2 regions of the Metabacillus elymi genome follow, and region 1 is predicted to be linked to the other one. Evidence: predicted binding sites of a transcription regulator. Region 1 holds the regulator's gene; the other holds the start of a gene.
The links. The regulator LexA, encoded in region 1, represses DNA repair genes until DNA is damaged. The targets are predictions, from matches to a motif close to CGAACATATGTTCG.

Region 1 (11,140 bases):
AGAATATATTGGTCATACGGCACAAAAAACTCGTGATCTTATAAAAAAAGCACTAGGTGGAATCTTATTTATTGATGAAGCCTATTCACTTGCTAGAGGTGGGGAAAAAGATTTTGGCAAAGAAGCTATTGATACATTAGTAAAACATATGGAGGATAAACAACATGATTTTGTATTAATACTTGCAGGGTATCCAAGAGAAATGGAAAACTTTTTATCTCTAAATCCCGGACTATTGTCAAGGTTTCCACTAGTTGTAGATTTTCCTGATTATTCAGTTGATGATCTAATGGAAATTTCTGACCGGATGATGTCTGAGCGGGAATATCGCTTTAATGATGAGGCAGTAATAAAACTTAGGGAACATTTAATGTCTGTTAAAACGATGACACCTCCAGCAAAATTTAGTAATGGCCGATATGTTAGAAATATCATAGAGAAATCAATACGTTCTCAAGCAATGCGCTTATTACTTACAGATAAATATAACCGTGAGGACCTTCTAACAATTAAGGGCCAAGATTTAGTGTTAACAGATGAAAAGGCAAATTAACGAAGTCTGTAATGGAAAAAAGGTGATTGGCTCAACAATAGAGACAATCACCTTTTTCTGTTTATCAGAAAACATTTTAATTTTTTCTTATTCTCATCATTTGCCGTTCTTTTTTTGACTCTTATGTCATACATGATATATCAGATTTAATTTTTTGGAGGTAAAAATGAAAGGAAAACTAATCACTTTCTTAATTCTACTTAGCGTGCTACTTGTACTTGGTGTTTACTTTTGGAAACCATCTGAAAAACTAGAAACAAATCAACCAATAAAAGATGTGGAAATGCAAGATTCATATAAAACCTTTACATATGTTATTACTGAAATAAGTGGAAATGACTATTATGGTCAATCTCTTGATGGGACAACTAAAATTTACTTTAATCGTAAAAATGTGAAGTTCCCAATTGAAGATAACATTCAAGTGAAGGATAAAATATTGGCATATGTGGAATCTGAAAATCATATTGGTGGACTTGTGAAGATCGAGAAACTTGAATAAATGAGGATAAGGGTATAACTCAAGTGATATAAATGAGTTATACCCTTTTTTAGAATAAATATTTACTTTTAAAGATTTTTGATCTTTTCAACAACACGAAAGCCTAATAAATGAGTTGGTTTTAAGGTACCTTGTGTGCTTTTTACCTTTCATCTGGCGGATATCTACGATAAGGTGTTATTTCTTCGGATATTTGATTATCTGATGAATTATCTATATGTTCTGAGTAATCTTGTGGATTATCTAAGTTGGTTATTTCTTCGTTTTGTGATGTTTCATTATTCCCATAATTGGAATTATTAGTAGGATTATTTTTATTTGTAGGAACATGTTCAGTTGGTGTTTTTGCATTGAAAAATCCCTTACCACTCTCAGGGTTTGAAATAACTCCTAAAGCAACCAATATACCTAATAATGCAGTAACATATGTGTCCCAACGCGTTAAATCAATCTGATACCCTAGATCATTAATGACCATATATAAAACAGATGCAATTGACACCCATAACCCATAATTTTTCCATTTCACGAATCACTCACACCTTTCAAAAAGATCGTTCATTATAACTTATTCTTCTCGTATAAAACCGTGAGGCTATATTTAATATAGACATAAATATAACTATAACTTGTTTTTAACCCAACAATTCTGTGTAGAAACAATGTAATAAAAAAGATTTGTATACATTTCTTTATTTTTTATAGATTGAAATGAAAAAATATATAGAGTCATATATAAATAGCATTAAACTCATACTATTCATTCGAAAAAAGCTATAGAAATCAATATTGATAACGCTTTCAATATTTTTGTGACGATGATAAAATACAAAGTATAAGAGGGAGTGATCAGGATGAGTGATAACAAATTATTTTTAGAAGAGCTTAAATATCTTGTTGAAAATGAATTGTCACTTAACGAATATGTTATTGATCAATTACAAGAAGAGTTTGGTAAAAGTCCGTTTCTCATAACACAGCTTTATCAAATTTTAGCAAATAATCAAAAAATCCTACCGTTTTTTAATGATATAGAAGCAACAATATATGATTATATAGTGGATAAAGAAATGTCCCAAGAAAAAACATATTATGGAGCAACAATGTACGTAGCGGATATGTTTGATACAACTCAGACATATATTAAATGTAAAGTAAACCAATCAAGACATTCTCTTCAAAAAATTAGCTAATGTCACTAGAAACATGACACAGTGGTGCGTGTTTCTTTTTTTCTATTAAAAAGTAATGAGGCAGACATTATGCATTTAATTGTAAAATCAAAAAGAATGTATTTTAACACCAATTAAGTTTACATAATGTTATTATTTGTAACTATAAACAAAAAGAACAACTAATAAGTTGTTCTTCTCCTAATTCTTAGATTATTAGTATTATAGGCATATTTCTATAATGATTGTTCTTTTGATAATGTTTGTAAACTGCGATTTGGTAATTTCCAATTATACGTATAGGAAAATACACGGAGAACAACGATTCCAATGAATAAAATATATAATTCAATAGGTTGTTTGACAACTTCAAAACCGATTAGAAGCCCTGCAATTATCGCCCAAAATGCATAGATCTCTGCTCGAAGCACTAATGGTTTACGACCTGCTAGTAAATCTCTAACAATCCCTCCGCCACTTCCGGTTAGGACAGCTGCAACAACAACTGCACTTGTTGGATGACCCATGTTCACCGCATAAAGTGCTCCCTGAATGGCAAAGGCAGAAAGACCGATGGCATCAGTAAAGTTACCCCATTTATGCCAATGCTTTAATAAACTATGTGGAAAAAGAAATACAGTTGTCATTGCAAAAAGGGCAATTTGAAAGAGTACCCCTTGTTCCCATAATGCAGTGACCGGAACTCCAATTAAAAGGTTTCGAATTGCACCGCCACCAAATGCTGTGACAATACCTAGTATATATATCCCTAAAATATCATACTCCTCTTCCATTGCTACAATTGCTCCGCTTATTGCAAAAGCAATCGTCCCGATAATACTTAATACTTCCCATGTCATATCTCTTGAATCCTCCATGTCCGATCTCTTGTAGTTGAACTTGATTTTAAAGCTCAAATATGGAAAGGTCAATGATTTTTTCATGAATAAGTAATACAAAAAGATAAAGAAGTTATTTTCTGTATATAATAAAGAAATAATTAGTGAAATATCAAAATGTTTGATATGATTAGATTGCTAAAACAGCGTAAGGGAAGGGTTTTATTGAATAATACAATTGATGTTTTAAAAGAAAAAGTCATTTTAGTTGGTTGTCAGCTTCAAACAATGCTGGATGATCATTTTCAATATTCCATGGAAGAACTAGCTTCATTAACAAAGACCGCAAATGGTGAAGTGTTAATTAATATCATACAAAAACGTGACAGACCACACCCAGCTACATACATAGGAAAAGGAAAAGTTGAAGAATTAGAAAATCTAGTTGATGAGCTTGAGCCAGATATAGTTATCTTTAATGATGAGTTGTCACCGAGCCAACTAAGAAATTTATCATCTAATTTAGATGTGAGAATCATTGACCGTACACAACTTATCTTAGATATTTTTGCACAGCGAGCTAAATCTAAGGAAGGTAAGTTACAGGTTGAATTAGCGCAACTTCAATACTTGTTACCAAGACTTGCTGGACAGGGGATTGCACTCTCACGTCAAGGTGCGGGAATTGGGACGAGGGGACCTGGTGAGACACAACTTGAAACAGATCGTCGACATATACGTAATCGAATCCATGAAATCAAACAACAGCTTGCAACAGTTGTTAGTCACCGAAATAGATATAGAGAACGACGAAAAAAAAATCAAGCTTTTCAAATTGCTCTTGTAGGCTATACAAATGCGGGAAAATCCACAATATTTAATCGTTTGACAACAGCAGGAAGCTTTGAAGAGGATTTATTATTTGCAACACTTGATCCAATGACTCGCAAGGTGGTATTACCATCTAATTATCAAGCTCTTATTACAGATACAGTTGGGTTTATTCAAGATCTGCCAACAACGCTAGTAGCTGCCTTTCGTTCTACATTAGAAGAAGTGAAGGAAGCAAATTTGATTTTACATGTTGTGGATAGCTCAAATGAGGATTATGCAAACCATGAACAAACCGTTTATAAACTTCTTGAGCAGTTAGACGTAACAGATATCCCAATTCTAACTGTTTACAATAAAAAGGATCAAGCACCAAGCTCATTTGTACCATCACCGAATGAAGAGTATATCCAAATTACCGCATTTTCAAAAGAGGATTTGGATACCCTGATGGATCAAGTAGAGAGTTTTGCAAAGGATGTAATGAATCAATATAGTGTGAAAATACCTGCAAATGAAGGAAGGTTACTATCTCAATTAAAAACAGAATCATTGATTAAAAAGTTAATTTTTAATGAACAGTATGAACTGTATGAAATTGAAGGATTCGTACTCCCAACTCATTCAATAAATGGACAGCTAGAGAAGTATAATGGAGAGGGTAAGAATAATGTTTAATTATTTAAAACATGGTGCAGAACTTGCACCAATGGTAGCTAAGGTAGAAGAAAAGATAAAGGAAGTTCATGAGGCGATTGAGAGACAAAGTGAAGCAAACCAATTTCGTGTCCTTCAAAGTTTTCAAAAGCACCGTGTTAGTGATTCTCATTTCATTCCGACTACAGGTTATGGTTATGATGACATAGGTAGAGACACATTGGAAGAAATATATGCAGATGTATTCGGTGGAGAAGCAGGTTTGGTAAGACCACAAATCATATCTGGTACTCATGCGATCTCAATAGCATTATTTGGTGTGTTAAGACCAGGGGATGAACTTGTATATATTACTGGTAAACCCTATGATACGCTTGAAGAAATTGTAGGGATTAGAGGAAGTGGAATAGGCTCATTAAAGGAGTTTCAGATTGGATATAAAACCGTTGATCTCCGCGAAAATGGGGAAATTGATTTCGATGCTGTTAAGAATGCGATTACGTACAAGACAAAAATGATCGGTATTCAACGCTCAAAAGGCTATGCAACACGTCCTTCATTTACACTTGCTGAAATAGAAGAAATGATATCTTTTGTAAAATCTTTGAAAGAAGATGTTGTCATTTTTGTCGATAATTGCTATGGTGAGTTTGTAGAAGAACTTGAACCATGCCACGTAGGTGCAGATTTAATGGCGGGATCATTAATAAAAAATCCAGGTGGAGGAATCGCAAAAACAGGTGGATATATTGTAGGTAAAAAATCACTTGTGGAAGCATGCTCTTATCGGATGACATCACCTGGCATTGGTGCAGAAGCAGGTGCTTCCCTTTACAGCTTACAAGAAATGTATCAAGGATTCTTTTTAGCACCACATGTTGTAGGACAAGCTCTTAAAGGTGCTGTTTTCACATCTTCCTTCTTAGAAGAACTTGGGTTGCAGACGAATCCATCCTGGAATAGTACGAGAACAGATCTAATTCAATCTGTTCAATTCAATGATGCTAAGCTAATGGTTGCTTTTTGCCAGGCAATTCAATATGCTTCACCAATTAATTCACATGTGACACCATATCCGAACTATATGCCTGGTTACGAGGATGATGTAATCATGGCTGCGGGAACATTCATCCAAGGTGCTAGTATTGAACTATCTGCAGACGGACCAATAAGAGCTCCGTTTGTTGCATATGTTCAAGGAGGACTCACATATTCCCATGTTAAAATAGCGATTTGTTCAGCTATAGATTCTTTACTAGATCAAGAGCTGCTCACGATAAATAGTTAACTAGTAATTTATATTTGAAAATGATGTTATAATTTCTCACATAATATTGACACATAATATAACATGAATTATAATAAAAATAGTTAAACAAAAGGAGCGAATAACATGAGTGATAATATTCGACGCTCAATGCCCCTATTTCCGATTGGAATTGTTATGCAGTTAACAGATCTTTCTGCAAGACAAATCCGATATTATGAAGAGAATGAATTGATTTTTCCCGCTAGAACCGAGAGCAATCGAAGACTTTTCACTTTTAATGATGTTGATAAGTTATTGGAGATTCGTAACTTAATTGAGCAAGGTGTAAATTTAGCAGGAATTAAACAAATTTTCTCCAGAAATGATAGCGCGCATAAAGAAGCTCAACTGGAACAACCTAAAACTGTTGAGAAGCCAGACATAAGTGATGCGGAATTGCGCAAGCTACTGAAATCCGAACTAATGCAAGCGGGTCGCTTTAATCGACCAACTTTAAGACATGGCGACATGTCAAGGTTTTTTCATTAATTATGAGTAATTCCAATTAATTATAAAAATTCTTTGCCTGTAGAGAGGAGATTTTCAATGTCTAAATATTCAAGAGAAGATATTGTAAGTTTAGTAAAAGAAAATAATGTAAAATACATCCGTTTACAATTTACGGATATTCTTGGAACGATAAAAAACGTTGAAATCCCAGTTAGTCAGCTTGACAAAGCATTAGACAACAAAATGATGTTTGATGGATCTTCAATTGAAGGTTTTGTACGTATTGAAGAATCTGATATGTATTTATATCCAGATCTAGATACTTTCGTTATCTTCCCTTGGACTGCTGAAAAAGGCCAAGTTGCTCGTTTTATTTGCGACATTTACAATCCAGATGGAACCCCATTCGCTGGTGACCCACGTAACAATTTACGTCGTCTATTAGCTGAAATGGAAGAGCTTGGATTCACAGACTTCAATTTAGGACCTGAGCCAGAATTCTTCTTATTCAAACTAGATGAAAAAGGCGAACCAACTCTAGAATTAAACGACAATGGTGGTTATTTCGATTTAGCACCAACTGACTTAGGTGAAAACTGCCGTCGTGACATTGTTCTAGAATTAGAAGAAATGGGCTTTGAAATTGAAGCTTCTCATCATGAGGTTGCACCTGGACAGCATGAAATTGATTTTAAATATGCTGGAGCAATCAAAGCATGTGATGATATTCAAACATTTAAATTAGTTGTTAAAACAATTGCTCGTAAACATGGACTACACGCTACATTTATGCCAAAACCATTATTCGGTGTAAACGGATCTGGTATGCACATGAACTTATCATTATTCCGCAATGGTGAAAATGCATTCTTAGATACTAGCGCTGACCTACAATTAAGTGATACAGCTAGACAATTTATTGCAGGTATTATTAAACACGCATCAGCGTTTACTGCAGTAACAAATCCAACTGTAAACTCATACAAACGCCTAGTACCAGGTTATGAAGCACCATGTTATGTTGCTTGGTCTGCACAAAACAGAAGTCCATTAATTCGTATTCCAGCATCCCGTGGATTAAGCACACGTGTAGAAGTACGTAGTGTTGACCCTGCTGCAAACCCATACTTGGCAATGAGTGTTCTTTTAGCTGCTGGACTTGACGGTATTAAAAATAGTCTTGAAGCACCAAAACCAATTGATCGTAACATTTATGTTATGTCTAAAGAAGAGCGTATTGAAAATGGGATCGTTGATTTACCAGCAACTCTTGCTCAAGCATTAGATTTACTAAAAGCTGACAGCACAATGAAACACGCGTTAGGCGAGCACTTATTTGAGCATTTCATCGAAGCTAAAGAAATTGAGTGGGATATGTTCCGTACACAAGTACACCCATGGGAAAGAGAACAATACATGTCAATGTATTAATAATAAGACCCCTTAACACAATTTGTGCTAAGGGGTTTTTGATTAAACTTCAGGTCAAATAAATACTTGTTTTTAGTAGTTTATTAAATGAAAAACTTGCAGATAAAAACGATGTAATTATCTTAGAGTATATGAAAAAAGCTTGCCGATTGGCAAGCTTTTAATGGATCGTCCGATAAACCCCAATTACTTTTCCTAAAATACTAACATTGCGTAAAATAATAGGCTCCATAGTAGAGTTTTCTGGCTGTAAGCGAATATAATCCTTTTCTTTAAAGAATCGTTTACAGGTTGCTTCATCTTCTTCAGTCATTGCCACAACAATATCACCATTATTAGCAGTCTGCTGCTGTCTTACAATGACCATGTCTCCATCTAGGATACCAGCTTCTATCATACTTTCCCCCATAATTTCTAGCATAAAAACATGTTCCTCGTCATTTACATACCGATCAGGGAGTGGGAAATATTCTTCAACATTCTCAATTGCTGTAATCGGTAAACCCGCCGTTACCTTACCAATCACCGGCACGTTTACAACTTTACTTCTTGGAATATGAAGTGTTTCTTCCTCTTCCAAGATTTCTATTGCTCTTGGTTTAGTAGGATCACGACGAATCAATCCTTTTGATTCTAATCTAGCTAAGTGACCATGAACAGTAGAGCTGGATGCAAGGCCAACTGCTTCGCCTATTTCTCTTACAGACGGCGGATAGCCTTTCTTTTGTACTTCATCTTTTATAAAACTTAATATATCTTGTTGTCTTTTTGATAGTTTCGTCATCCTTTGTGACACCTCGGATTCCTGTAATATATATTTATTATAGCATCATTTACCTATTAATACAAACATAAGTTCGAGTAAACAGTTGACTAGAATGTTTGTTCGTATTATACTGAAAATATAAATACGAACAAATATTCTTATGGGGTGGTAAAATTGAAAAAAGAAACAATATTTTATATTCTATCTTTCTTTGCTGTGGTATTAGCTGTTACAGGGGCTATTTCATATACTGGTACAAATGAAAATTTAGAAAAATTTCATCAAGTAGAAATTGAAGAAGGGGATAGCTTATGGAGTATTGCTGAACAATTCCATGAAAATGCTAACATAACAAAGCAAGATTTTGTAATATGGGTGCAAGATAAAAATAAAATGAATTCAAGTGTAGTTAAACCAGGTGATTTAGTTTTTGTACCAGTAGAGAAAGAACAAATATACCAATTTGAACAGATTGCTAGTGAATAGAAAGTAATCTAGTTACTGGATTTTTCTTATACATAGAAATGATACAATTTTATTAGCTAGGGTGATCCGAAATGAAGGCCATCATTTATTGTAGAGTTAGTACAAATAAAGAGACTCAAGATACCTCAATTGAGAGGCAAAAAGAGGAATTAGTAAAGCTTGCTGAAATACATAACATAGATGTAGTAAAGATAATTGAAGAACGGCATAGCGGATATGACATCGATCGAGATGGAATAATAGAGGCACTTGCTCTTATAAAAGATAAACAAGCGGGCTTGCTTCTTGTACAGGATGATACCCGCTTAGGACGCGGACATGCTAAAATTGCTATTTTACATGAAATAAGAAAATTAAATGCAAAGGTATTTACTCTTAATGAACAAGGGGAGCCGGAATTATCTGAAAGTGATATCATGGTATTAAATATACTTGCAGCGGTTGAAGAATTTCAACGAAAACTCGTAAATTATAAGATTAAAAGAGGAATGAATCGAGCAATCGCAAAAGGATATAGACCACAAGATAATTTATCTAATATAGATAAGGGTGGAGGTCGTGAAAAAATTGATGTACCAATTGAGGAAATAATTAAATTACGTAGTAAGAAACTCACTTTTCATGAGATTGCAGCTACACTAAGAGGTGTAGGTTATGATGTTAGTAAAGCTACTGTTCATAGAAGATATAAAGAATATATTGATAGTGAAACGATCGATCATAACTAGCAAATAGTAATTAATTATATGATTTTTCTGCTTTAGGTTGCATAGGAGTTGTCAATTCTGTCTTCTTTTAGTAATATGACATGTAAGTTAATCACGATTTTACATTGTTAATGTAAAACCACTAGTTGATTTGGATTGTAAAATTAACATTGGACTATTTGTGGATGATTTACCTAGGAAGATCGAGTTGGTTGACTAATATACATAAAAGCCTAAGGAGAATGAAATAATATGTTACCTAAAGATAAAATTGATCGAATAAATGCATTATCAAAAAAATCAAAATCAGAAGGCTTATCAGTAAAAGAACAAGAAGAACAGCAATCTCTACGTCAACAATATTTACAAGCTTTTCGCTCGTCAATGAAAAATACTTTAAAAGGTGTAACAGTTGTTGATCCAAATGGAAATGATGTAACACCACAAAAATTAAAAGATGAGAAGAAGTTTAATCTTCATTAGAAGAATAGATCTTAATGATTTATTCTTTTTTTATTTAAAATATTTCACATTTTTTTCTTTTCAAATATAAATAAAAAATGTTAAGCTCTTCGACAAAAATAGTGGCTTCTTTCTCCGTCTTAAGACAATTCTTGCTTTGATGATCTTTTATAATAATAGAAATAGATGATAGAGGAGGAGTGAAATGGTGAGACACTATTATATTTATTTAATAGAAGAAGAATTTGCTAGTCACTACTTTGGTCGGGAGTCAAAAATTTATCACCTGTTTCAGGATTTTCACTGGACAACAGTTCGCTCAAATCATGTGGCTACACTTGAAAGACAAATTAATTATATTACTAAGCCCATTCCTTCATTATTTATACATCAACTACTTGGTACTCACTTAGCAAATCGTCCTGATTATCAAAATATTCACCATATACATAAGATCGAACTTAAGGCTAATCGAGGGAATGCTACATTAATCGTAAAAGACCGTCATTTAGAGCTTTCCTCTGATGGAAGCTATGAGGCAGAAACGATTTTCTTTGAAGTTCTAAGGAAATTTGATCCTTGTTTTTTAGCGATGGATTTACAAGGTGAAAGATATGGTTGGTTAAATCCGATAAAAGAAAGAAATTTTGGTTAAAAGTGAAGAAATTATAGTACAAATGTTGTATAATATCGTAGGGTTTAGTACACTGTAAGATAGACAACACGAAGGAGGAAAAATAATGGAATTATGGGTTGTTATTCTAGTAGGCATTCTAGCACTACTTGCTGGAGTTGCACTAGGATTTTTCATTGCGCGTAAATACATGATGACTTACCTAAAGAAAAATCCACCAATCAATGAACAAATGTTAAAAATGATGATGATGCAAATGGGTATGAAACCTTCCCAAAAGAAAATCAATCAAATGTTGAAAGCGATGAATGGCCAAATGGACAAGTAAAACCCATTAAATA
Region 2 (11,140 bases), 2.7 Mb from region 1:
CTTTTGGATGAACGGCTGTTTGGCCCTTCGCTACCTCTTGACGCTCAAGATTATTGCGAATTTGTGCTTTCATAATATATTTCGCAACATCCTCTTCAATGGAGGCAATCATGTTTTCAAACATCGCAAAGCCTTCCATTTGGTATTCACGTAACGGATCATTTTGACCGTATGCACGTAAATGAATACCTTGACGAAGCTGATCCATCGCATCGATGTGATCCATCCATTTTGAATCAACCGCACGAAGAAGAATAACTTTTTCAAACTCACGCATCTGCTCATCGCCGAAGTCTTCTTCCTTCAAGTTGTACAGTGCGATTGCTTTTTTGCTAATAAGCTCTGTCATTTCTTCTGGATCTTTTCCACGAAGGTCAGATATTCCAAGTTCACCTTCTTGAAGAATGTTGGCATTCATATAATCGATAATACCTTCTAAGTTCCATTCTTCCTCAACCTCATCTTGTGGTGTATAAGTAGCTACAGTGCGCTCAATCGTTGACAGAAGCATTTTTTCAACAATCTCACGAAGGTTATCAGAATCAAGAACTTCAAAGCGTTGTTTATAAATAACTTCACGTTGCTGACGTAATACATCGTCATATTGTAGAAGCTGTTTACGTGCATCAAAGTTATTACCTTCAACACGTTTTTGTGCAGATTCAACAGCACGAGAGACGATTTTACTTTGAATTGGTTGCGTATCGTCCATACCTAGACGATCCATCATATTCATCATATTTTCTGAGCCAAAGCGGCGCATTAACTCATCTTCCATAGAAAGATAGAATTGTGTTGCCCCTGGATCACCTTGACGTCCTGAACGTCCACGAAGCTGGTTATCAATACGGCGGGATTCATGACGCTCAGTCCCGATAACCGCTAAACCACCTATCTCACGAACTCCATCACCAAGCTTGATATCTGTACCACGACCAGCCATATTTGTTGCAATTGTAACAGCTCCACGCTGACCTGCATTTTCAATAATTTCTGCTTCCTTCTCATGGTTTTTTGCATTCAACACATGATGGGGAACTCCTTTTTTCTTAAGAAGCTGAGAAATTAATTCAGATGTTTCAACAGCAACCGTACCAACTAAAATTGGCTGACCTAGATCATGACGTTGTGATACATCCTCGACAACTGCACGGAATTTCCCTTCCATGGAACGGTAAACTAAATCAGCTTTATCATCACGAGCAATTGGCTTGTTCGTTGGAATTGCGACAACCTGCATGTTATAAATGTTGCGGAACTCTTCTTCCTCTGTTTTCGCTGTACCAGTCATACCAGAAAGCTTTTTATACATACGGAAGTAGTTTTGGAATGTGATTGTTGCAAGTGTCATGCTTTCATTTTGAATCTCTAGACCTTCTTTAGCTTCAATTGCTTGGTGAAGCCCATCACTATAGCGACGTCCCTTCATTAGACGACCAGTGAACGAGTCAACAATGACAACCTGTTCTTCTTCAACAACATAGTCAACATCGCGCTGCATCACAAATTGTGCTTTTAACGCTTGGTTGATGTGATGATTTAACGCAACATGGTTGATATCGAAAAGATTTTCAATTCCAAAGGCTTTTTCAGCTTTTGTCATACCGTCCTCTGTAAGCTGAACAGCCTTTGTTTTCACATCATATGTAAAATCTTCTTCCTGCTTTAATTGGCGAACAAAGCCATTCGCTTGGATATAAAGCTTTGTCGATTTCGCAGCTTGTCCTGAGATAATTAACGGTGTTCTCGCTTCATCGACTAAGATCGAGTCAACCTCATCGATTACGGCAAAATTAAGTGGACGTTGTACCATTTGCTCACGGTAAAGAACCATATTGTCGCGCAAATAATCAAATCCAAGCTCATTGTTAGTTGAATATGTAACATCTGCAGCATATGCTTCACGTTTTTCATCTTTGTTAAGTGAGTTTAAGTTAAGACCAACTGTTAGGCCAAGGAATTCAAATAACTGTCCCATTTCATGTGCATCACGACTTGCTAAATATTCATTGACTGTGACAACATGTACACCTTCACCAGATAGCGCATTTAAATAAACAGGCATTGTTGAAGTTAAGGTTTTCCCTTCACCTGTTTTCATTTCTGAAATATTCCCTTCATGTAAGGAAATACCACCCATTAACTGTACCTTGTATGGATGTAAGCCTAACACACGCTTCGCTGCTTCACGAACAACAGCAAACGCCTCTATTAAAAGATCGTCGAGTGATTCACCTTTTGCAACGCGACCCTTAAATTCTTCTGTTTTTGCTTTAAGATCATCATCAGATAAACCGCTCATTTTACTGCTTAATGCATCAATCTGATCAGCCATCTTTTCATAACGATTTAACGCACGTTTGTTAAAATCAAACACCTTATTTAAAATTCCAAGCATCATAACGCTCCTCTGTGTTTAGAGTGAAATTATCATTTTTGTTTGTTGATTGTTTTTTGTTAAACTATCCTTTATTTTAGCACTATTTGAGATGGGGTACAACCGGGTGCCTGTCACCGCCCGAATTTTGTCGAATCGCTCTGGTGAGACAATTACCGTGTAGAAATAAACTCTTCCGCTTCCTGTAATGTCGGCATCCCCGCTTGAGCACCAAGTTTAGTAACAGACAATGCTGCAACTGCATTGGCAAATTGGCAGGATTCTTTTAAGGCAGCACCATTGCTTAAAGAGAAAGCTAACGCTCCATTGAAGGAGTCTCCTGCACCAGTAGAATCAACAGCTTTGACTTTATAGCCTTGGATAAAAGTTTCTCCATTTTGATAAAGCATTACACCTTTTGATCCTTTTGTTACGATGCATTTTTCTTTAACTTGGATTAATTCTTCGTCAGTCATGTCATTTCTAGATAAGAGCATTTCTTGTTCGTGTTCGTTTGGTGTTATGTAATCTACTTGTAGGATTAGTTCCTTTGGTAGTTTTTGAATCGGAGCAGGATTTAAGATCACTCGCACGTTATGTTTTCTTGCTAGTTGAACAGCTTCAATAACACTTTGTAATGGGACTTCGAGTTGTAAAAGCACGATATCACTTTCAGCAATGATGTGTTCATGCTGTTTAACGACTTCAGGTGTTACAAAATGATTTGCACCAGATACGATGATAATGCTGTTATCTCCATTGGAAAGAGTTATCGAGGCAATACCTGTTGAAGTTTCGGGGATGGTTTTAACATTTTCCATTGAAACTCCTTGAGCGGTTAAATGATTTTTTAATTCACTCCCAAATGCGTCGTCTCCTACGCAGCCAATCATTGTGACCTCTGCTCCTAATCTAGCAGCTGCAACAGCCTGATTTGCACCTTTTCCACCTGGAATTGTGAAAAAGGATTCCCCTAAAACGGTTTCCCCGACTTTTGGAATTGTATTTGTTTTCGTAACAAGGTCCATGTTTATACTACCTATTACGGTAATTTTAGGTTTACTCATCAATTTCTCCCCTATGAAATAAAATAACAGCGCCCTAATTAGGCGCTGTCCTTGTTTTATACGTGAGGCTCAATTAAGCCATATTTTCCATCTTTACGTTTATAGACAACATTCGTTTTATTCGTTTTAGAATCCGTAAATACAAAGAAACTATGACCTAACATGTCCATTTGCAGGATCGCTTCCTCGCTGTCCATCGGCTTTAAGTTAAAGCGCTTAGTACGAACAACCTCTTCCTGATCTTCCTCATCTAATGGAGCGTTTTCTTCAGGTAGTAAATTGCTAAATACAAACTTTGGAGCACCCTGCTCACGAAGCTTGCGATTGACTTTTGTTTTATGCTTACGAATTTGACGTTCTAATTTATTTACCACAAGATCAATGGCTGCGTACATATCTTGATTATGCTCCTCAGCACGGAGCACAAGATCTGTCATTGGAATCGTTACTTCTATTTTTGACTCCTGGTCATTATAGAATTTTAAGTTTACATTTACATTTGCGTCAACTGAATCTTCAAAGTATCGCTCAAGCTTACCAATTTTCTTTTCTGCATATTCTCTTAATGCTGGAGTTATTTCAATGTTTTCCCCTCTGACGTTATATCTCATGATTGAACTCCTCCTTTATGATAAAGCTATGTATACTTAATTCTATATTTCCCTGCTTGTCTCCTGCTAAAACGTAAAAATTTCGTGAAAAATTTGTGAAAAATGTTGAAGATTGTTTTATTTTTGTAAATACAGGATTAAGTGTAATAGTATATGCGCTTACATTTGGGGATATGTATTGGTTAATTAAGGTACAAAAAAACTTACTAAATTACTTTAGTAAATTCAGAACTCTTTAAGGTTGTTGATTGGCTAGAGCAGGAATGGAACTTTTCGTTTGTTCCACATATCGATATCACGAAAATGTGATTCGAATATAATCGAATTCCCTTCGTTTTTGCCACATTATTTCGAGTGAATTTATGATAGTCTCCAATTTTAAAATGCCGGCTGATACCTGCTTGTTACTGCATTGCTTGGACTTTTCCGGGTGGTGACAGTGCACGAGGAATTTGGGGCTGAAGTGTATTACGATTGATTTATTTTACGAAGTTTTTTCTCATGTTGTAAAGTTTTTACGGAGATAAAATCAATCGTTTCTTGTGACTCTGTTAGTCCAACACGAAAGCCATCCTTTTTCTTCTCTATTCTATCTAATCGGTCATCAATATTGTCGAATCTTTTATCAACTTGTTCAAATCTTTCATCAGCTTTTTTAAACTTTTGATCCATATGATCTGAATGTATTTTTAATGCATTGAGTATTTCCTTTAGCATTGTTTCCTGTTCCATTATGATACCTCCTTCATTATTATTTCAAAGTCATTATGACTAAATTTACATACTCTCCCTAGAAGATTTTATGGATGAGCGAATTATTATTCTGGACATACATTTGGGTCTTAGACTTATTTTCCTAATTGTTCATATATTTTCTCTTTAGTTCCTCCACTATCTCAATTGATAGCTTTACATACTTGGATACTAGATCTACAGGCATACCATCTTTCATTAGTTCAACTGCAACCAGCTTCTGACGTTCTTCAATTCCTTTTTCTCGTCCCTCTTCTCTTCCTTCTTCTCTCCCTTCCTCTCTTACCAACCTCTTCAATTCCCCAAAAGTCGGCGGCAAATTGTTTCGATCTAAATACATCATTTCTATTTCCTCCTTTGTAAGAATGATTTCTTCCCGTAGTTTTTGTGTTAATTCAAATGGGAGTTGTAATAGATATAATCAATGAAGTATATTAATGCGGATAAGGATAAATATATTTCCCCTAATTGTTCAGATATTCCCCCTTCAATTCCTTCACTATTTCACTTGACAGTTTTACATACTTGGCAACTAGTTCTACAGGCATACCATCTTTCAAAAGTTCAACTGCAACCAGCTTCTGACCTTCTTCAATTCCTTTTTCTCGTCCCTCTTCTCTTCCTTCTTCTCTTCCTTCTTCTCTCCCTTCCTCTCTTACCAACCTCTTCAATTCCCCAAAAGTCGGCGGCAAATTGTTTCGATCTAAATACATCATTTCTATTTCCTCCTTTGTAAGAATGATTTCATTCTGTAGTTTTTGTGTTAATTCAATCGGGATTTGTAATAAATAATCAATGAAGTATATTAATGCGGATAAATATATGTATCGTTCTTCTTGGGGATAATCATTTTTTTGCAACACTAATTGGATTAATTTTCGTTTAAAACGATAACGCTTCTCTGAGTCATTTTTTGCTTCATTGGCAAGCTTTCCAGCTAATACTGCAATAGCAAATGGATTACTCGATTGCAGAAGCTTTGTTTTATCTTGATCAATAAATTTGTAAATATTATATTCATAAGTTAACACTGTTCCATAAGATGTACGATGAAACGTGTTAGGTCGGAAGTGTTTGGAGGTATCTGTTAATAAAGCAATCGCAACAATTTCTTGGTCGTATTTATCAAATATTCGATAATAATAACGAAACATTCTTTTTGCAAAGTCAGGATCACGATCTCCCTGTACTTCAATGTGAATTAACAGCCACTTCTCCTCTCCACTTTTTAGAAATACTTTTACAATTTGATCAGCAACTTGTCTTCCTTTTCTTTCATGAATAATTTCCTGAAAAAGCTCCTGTTGTAAAAATTCAGGTTCCTTTAAAAAATCAATTTTTTCATACAGGTCAGTTACAAAAAATAAGACAAACTCCTCAAACAACTCATAGATTAACTTTTTCCATAGACCATCATAATCAACAGTTCCGTATTCTCGAGGTTTCTCAAAAACCCTGTTTAATAACATTATTTTATCACATACCTTTTTAATTTTATACATTCATTGCTTAATGTACAGAACATTTGTTCTCATTTATTTTATCATATATTTATCTCATCCTCTACCTCTTTTCACGAAAAAAACTCGCCATGAAAGACGAGTTTTACTGTGTAATATAGGGTTGTAACTGAGTCTGAACGGATTCTTTCCATTTTATATAGATATGAACTAATTGCGTTTTAACAAACTCGTGAAGTTTTTTTAACAGTTGTGAAAATGGATGCCTCACCGACTAAAGTTAAAATCACTTGATCAAATGCAGAGTTAGATGTGAAGAATCAACTCATATTGATCACTTGTTAAGGATACCATTACGGTTCACCTATTTTCGTTTATCATAGAACATGCCATCAGATGTGGAAATGCCTTGATATGGATTGACATATTGTTGATTGGACGACTTCGTCTTTTTTAATTGCATCATGTCTTGTTGGATTTGTTGCTTAATCTCAGTGAATCTTTTCGTAATAACTTCATTCCAAGTGACAATTTGCTGAAATAGTTGCTGATCATTTTTAGTAAAAGGTGGCTGAACATCGCTTAAGAGCTGATCACGATTTTCTAACAAAGATGTTATCTTTTCAATACATACATCTCTTGCTTCCTTTGCGATCGGCTGTGACACCAATTGAAAAAGCTGTTCGGTTACTCCGTATACTTTTTTTAATCGAGACACTACGCTTGACCGCCTTGACGATGCTGTTGTTGACGAGTAATTTGAATAACCTGCTTCCATGTATCGCGGAATTCAACAACCAAACCTTCAACTTCCTTTAAAATTGACTCATCATTCTTCACATTCGCTTCCGTTAAACGATGGTTAATATAGTCGTACATAACGATCATATTTTTAGAGATTTCCAGATCCATATTTAACGTGACCATGAGTTCTGTAATAATTTTCTGTGCTTTTTGGATATTGGTATTTTTATTTTCTATTTCTTTATTTTCAATTGCTGAGCTAGCTAGTTTAATAAATTTAAGACAGCCATTGTATAGCATTAACGTAACTTCACCTGGGGAAGCGGTTGTTACTGCATTTTGCTGATAGGCTGCGTACGGGTTATTCATTGCCATAGGTGACACTCCTTTTATTATGATGAGAATTGCTGCATGAGATAGGACATTTGTGAATTTGATTTTTGGATTGCTTTTTCCATTGCTGTGAACTGTGCCCAGTAACGGTTTTCGACTTGTGTTAGGCGGTCTTCAAAGCGATCCATTTGATCTGTAATTCTGTTAAGGTTTTTCCCTAATGTAAAAGTATCATTAGTTGCATTTAAATTTCCTGCTTTAGTTTTAATACTGTCCATTGTATTTGTTAAACTGTCATATAGTCGATTTAGAATTCCTTGTTCTCCACTTGTAGAACCGCTGCTAGTAAATAGCTTTTCTACAGATTCTGGATTTTCTTCAATTGCTTTCCGAAGCTCATCTTCATTAATAACTAACTTTCCACCTTCAAGATAATTCGACGTTGTGGTTATCCCGATGCTAGATAATTGTTTAACGTTGGAATCAACTGTTGCATTACTTACTGGTGAATAAAAGTCAGTCCGCATTTTTGAAAGTAGGCCTGAAAGTAAGGAATCTCTGCGAAGTAAACCACTTCTCGCCATCTCTTCCCATTTTTCCTGTTGCTTTTCAGATAGCCCTTCTCGCTCTGTATCTGTCAATGGCAAATAATCCTTGTATTTCTCCTCATTCACCTTTGTTTGAATTTTTTCAATTAACTCATTGTAAGAGTTAACAAACTTTGTAATATTTTCAACGACTTTATTTGTATCGTTAGCAACGTTAATCGAAATACTCGGTTCTGTACTTAACAGCTTATCCTTTAACGTAAATGTCACACCATTCATGTCAAACGTGTTTGATGTACGTTCAGTGCTGAGTCCGTTTACAGTAAAAACAGCATTATCCCCACCTGTTTCTGATCCACTTCCAAAGCGTAAAATATTATTTAGAAAACCAGGTGTAGTGATGATTTCATTTCCAGCCTCGTTAAAATCACCAGTTTCTTTGCGAGTTAATGTTACTTGGTCTGTGAATGTATCATAATAAGCTGATAGGCCAGCATCAGAAGAAGAGATTTTACTTAATACTGAATCAAGGGAATCTGAACCTTGGACAAGAAATCGTTCGTTTACCTGACCATTTGAAGTATGGGAACCAATATCGAATGCAAAATACATTTGTTCATAAGCTACTTTTACTTCCGTATCTTTTGCTTGTTGATTTGTAAACGTAATTTTCCCACTTTCATCAATTTTTGCAAACACCGAGTTATCAGCTGCTAAAAGTTCATTTTTATTTGTACCGCTATTTCGATAATCAATACCGTTAATTGTAACAACAACCTCGTCCTGTAGAGATATAGGACTCTTGGCTAATTGGATTTCTGTGAAGTCGGCTGTTGGTTTTAAAATTTCAATTTTTTTAGTTGCTGCAAAATCAACCTTAATTGTGCTTCCTTTAGAAATTTCATCAAAGAACTCCAGATTGCCGTCTTTATCAACTCTTACATCTCCAGTTTGAAGAGTAGCTGCTGGATCAGTGATGATATTAAATGACTTTCCATCCACCTTAACTGTTGTATGGTTAGCAATTTCCTGTAATTCTACACCTTCTGCCAGAGTTAGCTTGAATGTTTTTCCGTTGGCTGATGGAGATATAGTTTGAGTTTCAACACTCCCAGAAGTCCAACCAAAGTTTGTATTAGCAAAGTTATCTTTCATGCTATAAAGACTTACCGATGCATCGATCTTAGTTCCAGTTTTAGAAATTGCACCTGCATTCACCTTTGTTGCAGCTGTTGCAAGCTGATCAATTCTTGAAATTGTAAAGGATGATAGGTCTGCTGCACTTTTTGCAATAGCAGTTATTTTACTTTCGTTAGACGAGGTAACAGTACGTGCACCAAAATTAGATGATAGCTTCATATCAAATGTTTGATTTCGGAAGTTTAATAGCAGTGTGTTCATCTCGCGATAAGCATCACGCTGCCATTCTATAACTTGTTTATTTTTCGTTAATTTATCTAGCGGCATACGTTCTGCCTTCATTAGGTCAGATACGATCGTATCAATATCCATACCACTAGCTAGTCCACCTATTCTCATTGCCACTCCATCCACCTCCTAAATTTTTTTATCGACGATTAACCCAACAAAATCGGTCATGGCAGTATAAATGTCTAACCACTTTTTTGAAGGAATTTCTCTGACTATCTCATTTGTGTTGTTATCAACAACAGTTACGTAATATTCATTTAGTTTTTCGTGAAGTTCAAATTTAATATGGGTATTAGCCGGTTGTAATACTTCATTAATTCCATCTATGACACGTTCCATTTCCTCTTTAGATGGCGATTTTTCTTGTATATTTTGCTTAGCAATTATATTAGGTTCGATCGTTTCATTTTGGCCAGTTGGTTTTGTTGTTTCAAAGTTGTGAAGTGCTGGCTGTGAAGATAGTTTTTCTACCGACATTAGGAACACTCCTCTGATTATTCTCTATTATTTATATCGGCTATTAGTTGGTAAAGTTTAAATAAATGGAGAAATAAACTGATAAGAATTCAATTTTATCAAAATAGTATCTATACCTTACTTTTACATTATTTTAGTAATATGGAAACATCAGTTCGTTATTATAATAAATTGAGAGGTGATCAAATGTGGAATTGTTAAATCAGTTAAATGAAGTGAAAAGAAATATTTTAATTGCTAGTATTATTTGGAAAAAGGCTTCCTCTGAATAGAGAAAGCCTTTTTTTAGTAAAATTAACGAAGAAGTTGAAGAACTCCTTGTGGTTGTTGGTTCGCTTGCTTTGCGACTATGTCTTTCGATCATAGAATAGACTATATCTTCACCCTTAATCTAGAAAGGGGCTGGGCACTTCGAACAGCATTAACTGCCCTACGAGATTCATAGTCATAGCTTTCGCCTTAGACCGTGTTCTCTAGTCGTTGAACCTTCTCCAGAGTTTCCTCACAGGAGCTTGGCTGCTGATTATCCATTATCACATCTTCATCATTTTCACACCTTCACGCCTACCATTTCTGGTTACGTTGTGGTTGATGAAGCTTTAGAAAGTTCCAGCAATTCACCCAGTTATACTCTAGCTCGTTACCAAGCTAGACGCCCTCTAATCAATTATCTCAGAAGTTGTAACACACCTTGAGGCATTTGATTGGATTGAGCCAACATTGCTTGTGCTGCTTGAGAAAGAATAGAATTCTTAGTTTGGTTCATCATTTCTTTCGCCATGTCAACGTCTCTTACACGCGATTCAGCAGCTGTTAAGTTTTCAGAGGATGTGTTCAAGTTATTGATTGAGTGTTCTAGACGATTTTGGTAAGCACCCATTTTAGAACGTTCTGCAGATACCATTTTAATTGCATCATCTATAACCTTAATAGCAGAATCTGCATCACTTTGAGTTAGAACTCCACCAGTTGAAGCAGTATCAGGATCAACTTTTAAAGATGAAACACTAGTAGTAGTTCCTCCGATTGCTCCAACAGTTATTTTTAACGAATCTGCTACATCTACAGTACCACCTGCACCATTAGCAGTTGTTACTGCATTATCAGTCTTATTTACTAATGCAATTTTCCCATCTGGTTTTACTTGCACTGATACTAAATCCTTAAATACAGCATTTCCCTGAATTTGATTGTTAATTGCATCAACTACACCCTTCACACTACCATAATCTTGGTCAAGAGTAATTGCCATTGTATCAGCACCAGCATTTGCAGATAAGGCAAGTTCAGAATCTAACGCACCTGAAAAATCTGTAACAATAGATGCACTAGAGACTTG

Region 2: the regulator LexA is predicted to act here: its motif matches at 6,327-6,340, upstream of HUW50_RS06505 (RpnC/YadD family protein).

The regions. Positions count from the first base shown of each region.
Region 1 is NZ_CP055263.1:4,411,647-4,422,786, forward strand. It holds gene spoVK (stage V sporulation protein K) at 1-553, shown strand, start outside; gene HUW50_RS20275 (hypothetical protein) at 720-1,055, shown strand; gene HUW50_RS20280 (hypothetical protein) at 1,198-1,584, opposite strand; gene HUW50_RS20285 (hypothetical protein) at 1,910-2,248, shown strand; gene HUW50_RS20290 (trimeric intracellular cation channel family protein) at 2,464-3,087, opposite strand; gene hflX (GTPase HflX) at 3,355-4,575, shown strand; gene HUW50_RS20300 (methionine gamma-lyase family protein) at 4,568-5,842, shown strand; gene HUW50_RS20305 (MerR family transcriptional regulator) at 5,948-6,352, shown strand; gene glnA (type I glutamate--ammonia ligase) at 6,410-7,744, shown strand; gene lexA (transcriptional repressor LexA) at 7,905-8,528, opposite strand; gene yneA (cell division suppressor protein YneA) at 8,685-8,996, shown strand; gene HUW50_RS20325 (YneB family resolvase-like protein) at 9,068-9,724, shown strand; gene HUW50_RS20330 (DUF896 domain-containing protein) at 9,956-10,186, shown strand; gene sirA (sporulation inhibitor of replication protein SirA) at 10,371-10,820, shown strand; gene HUW50_RS20340 (YneF family protein) at 10,906-11,127, shown strand.
Region 2 is NZ_CP055263.1:1,332,008-1,343,147, forward strand. It holds gene secA (preprotein translocase subunit SecA) at 1-2,398, opposite strand, end outside; gene rbsK (ribokinase) at 2,551-3,444, opposite strand; gene hpf (ribosome hibernation-promoting factor, HPF/YfiA family) at 3,501-4,055, opposite strand; gene HUW50_RS06495 (hypothetical protein) at 4,524-4,787, opposite strand; gene HUW50_RS06500 (hypothetical protein) at 4,912-5,151, opposite strand; gene HUW50_RS06505 (RpnC/YadD family protein) at 5,273-6,277, opposite strand; gene HUW50_RS06510 (flagellar protein FliT) at 6,633-6,986, opposite strand; gene fliS (flagellar export chaperone FliS) at 6,986-7,387, opposite strand; gene fliD (flagellar filament capping protein FliD) at 7,405-9,432, opposite strand; gene flaG (flagellar protein FlaG) at 9,451-9,801, opposite strand; gene HUW50_RS06530 (flagellin N-terminal helical domain-containing protein) at 10,469-11,140, opposite strand, start outside.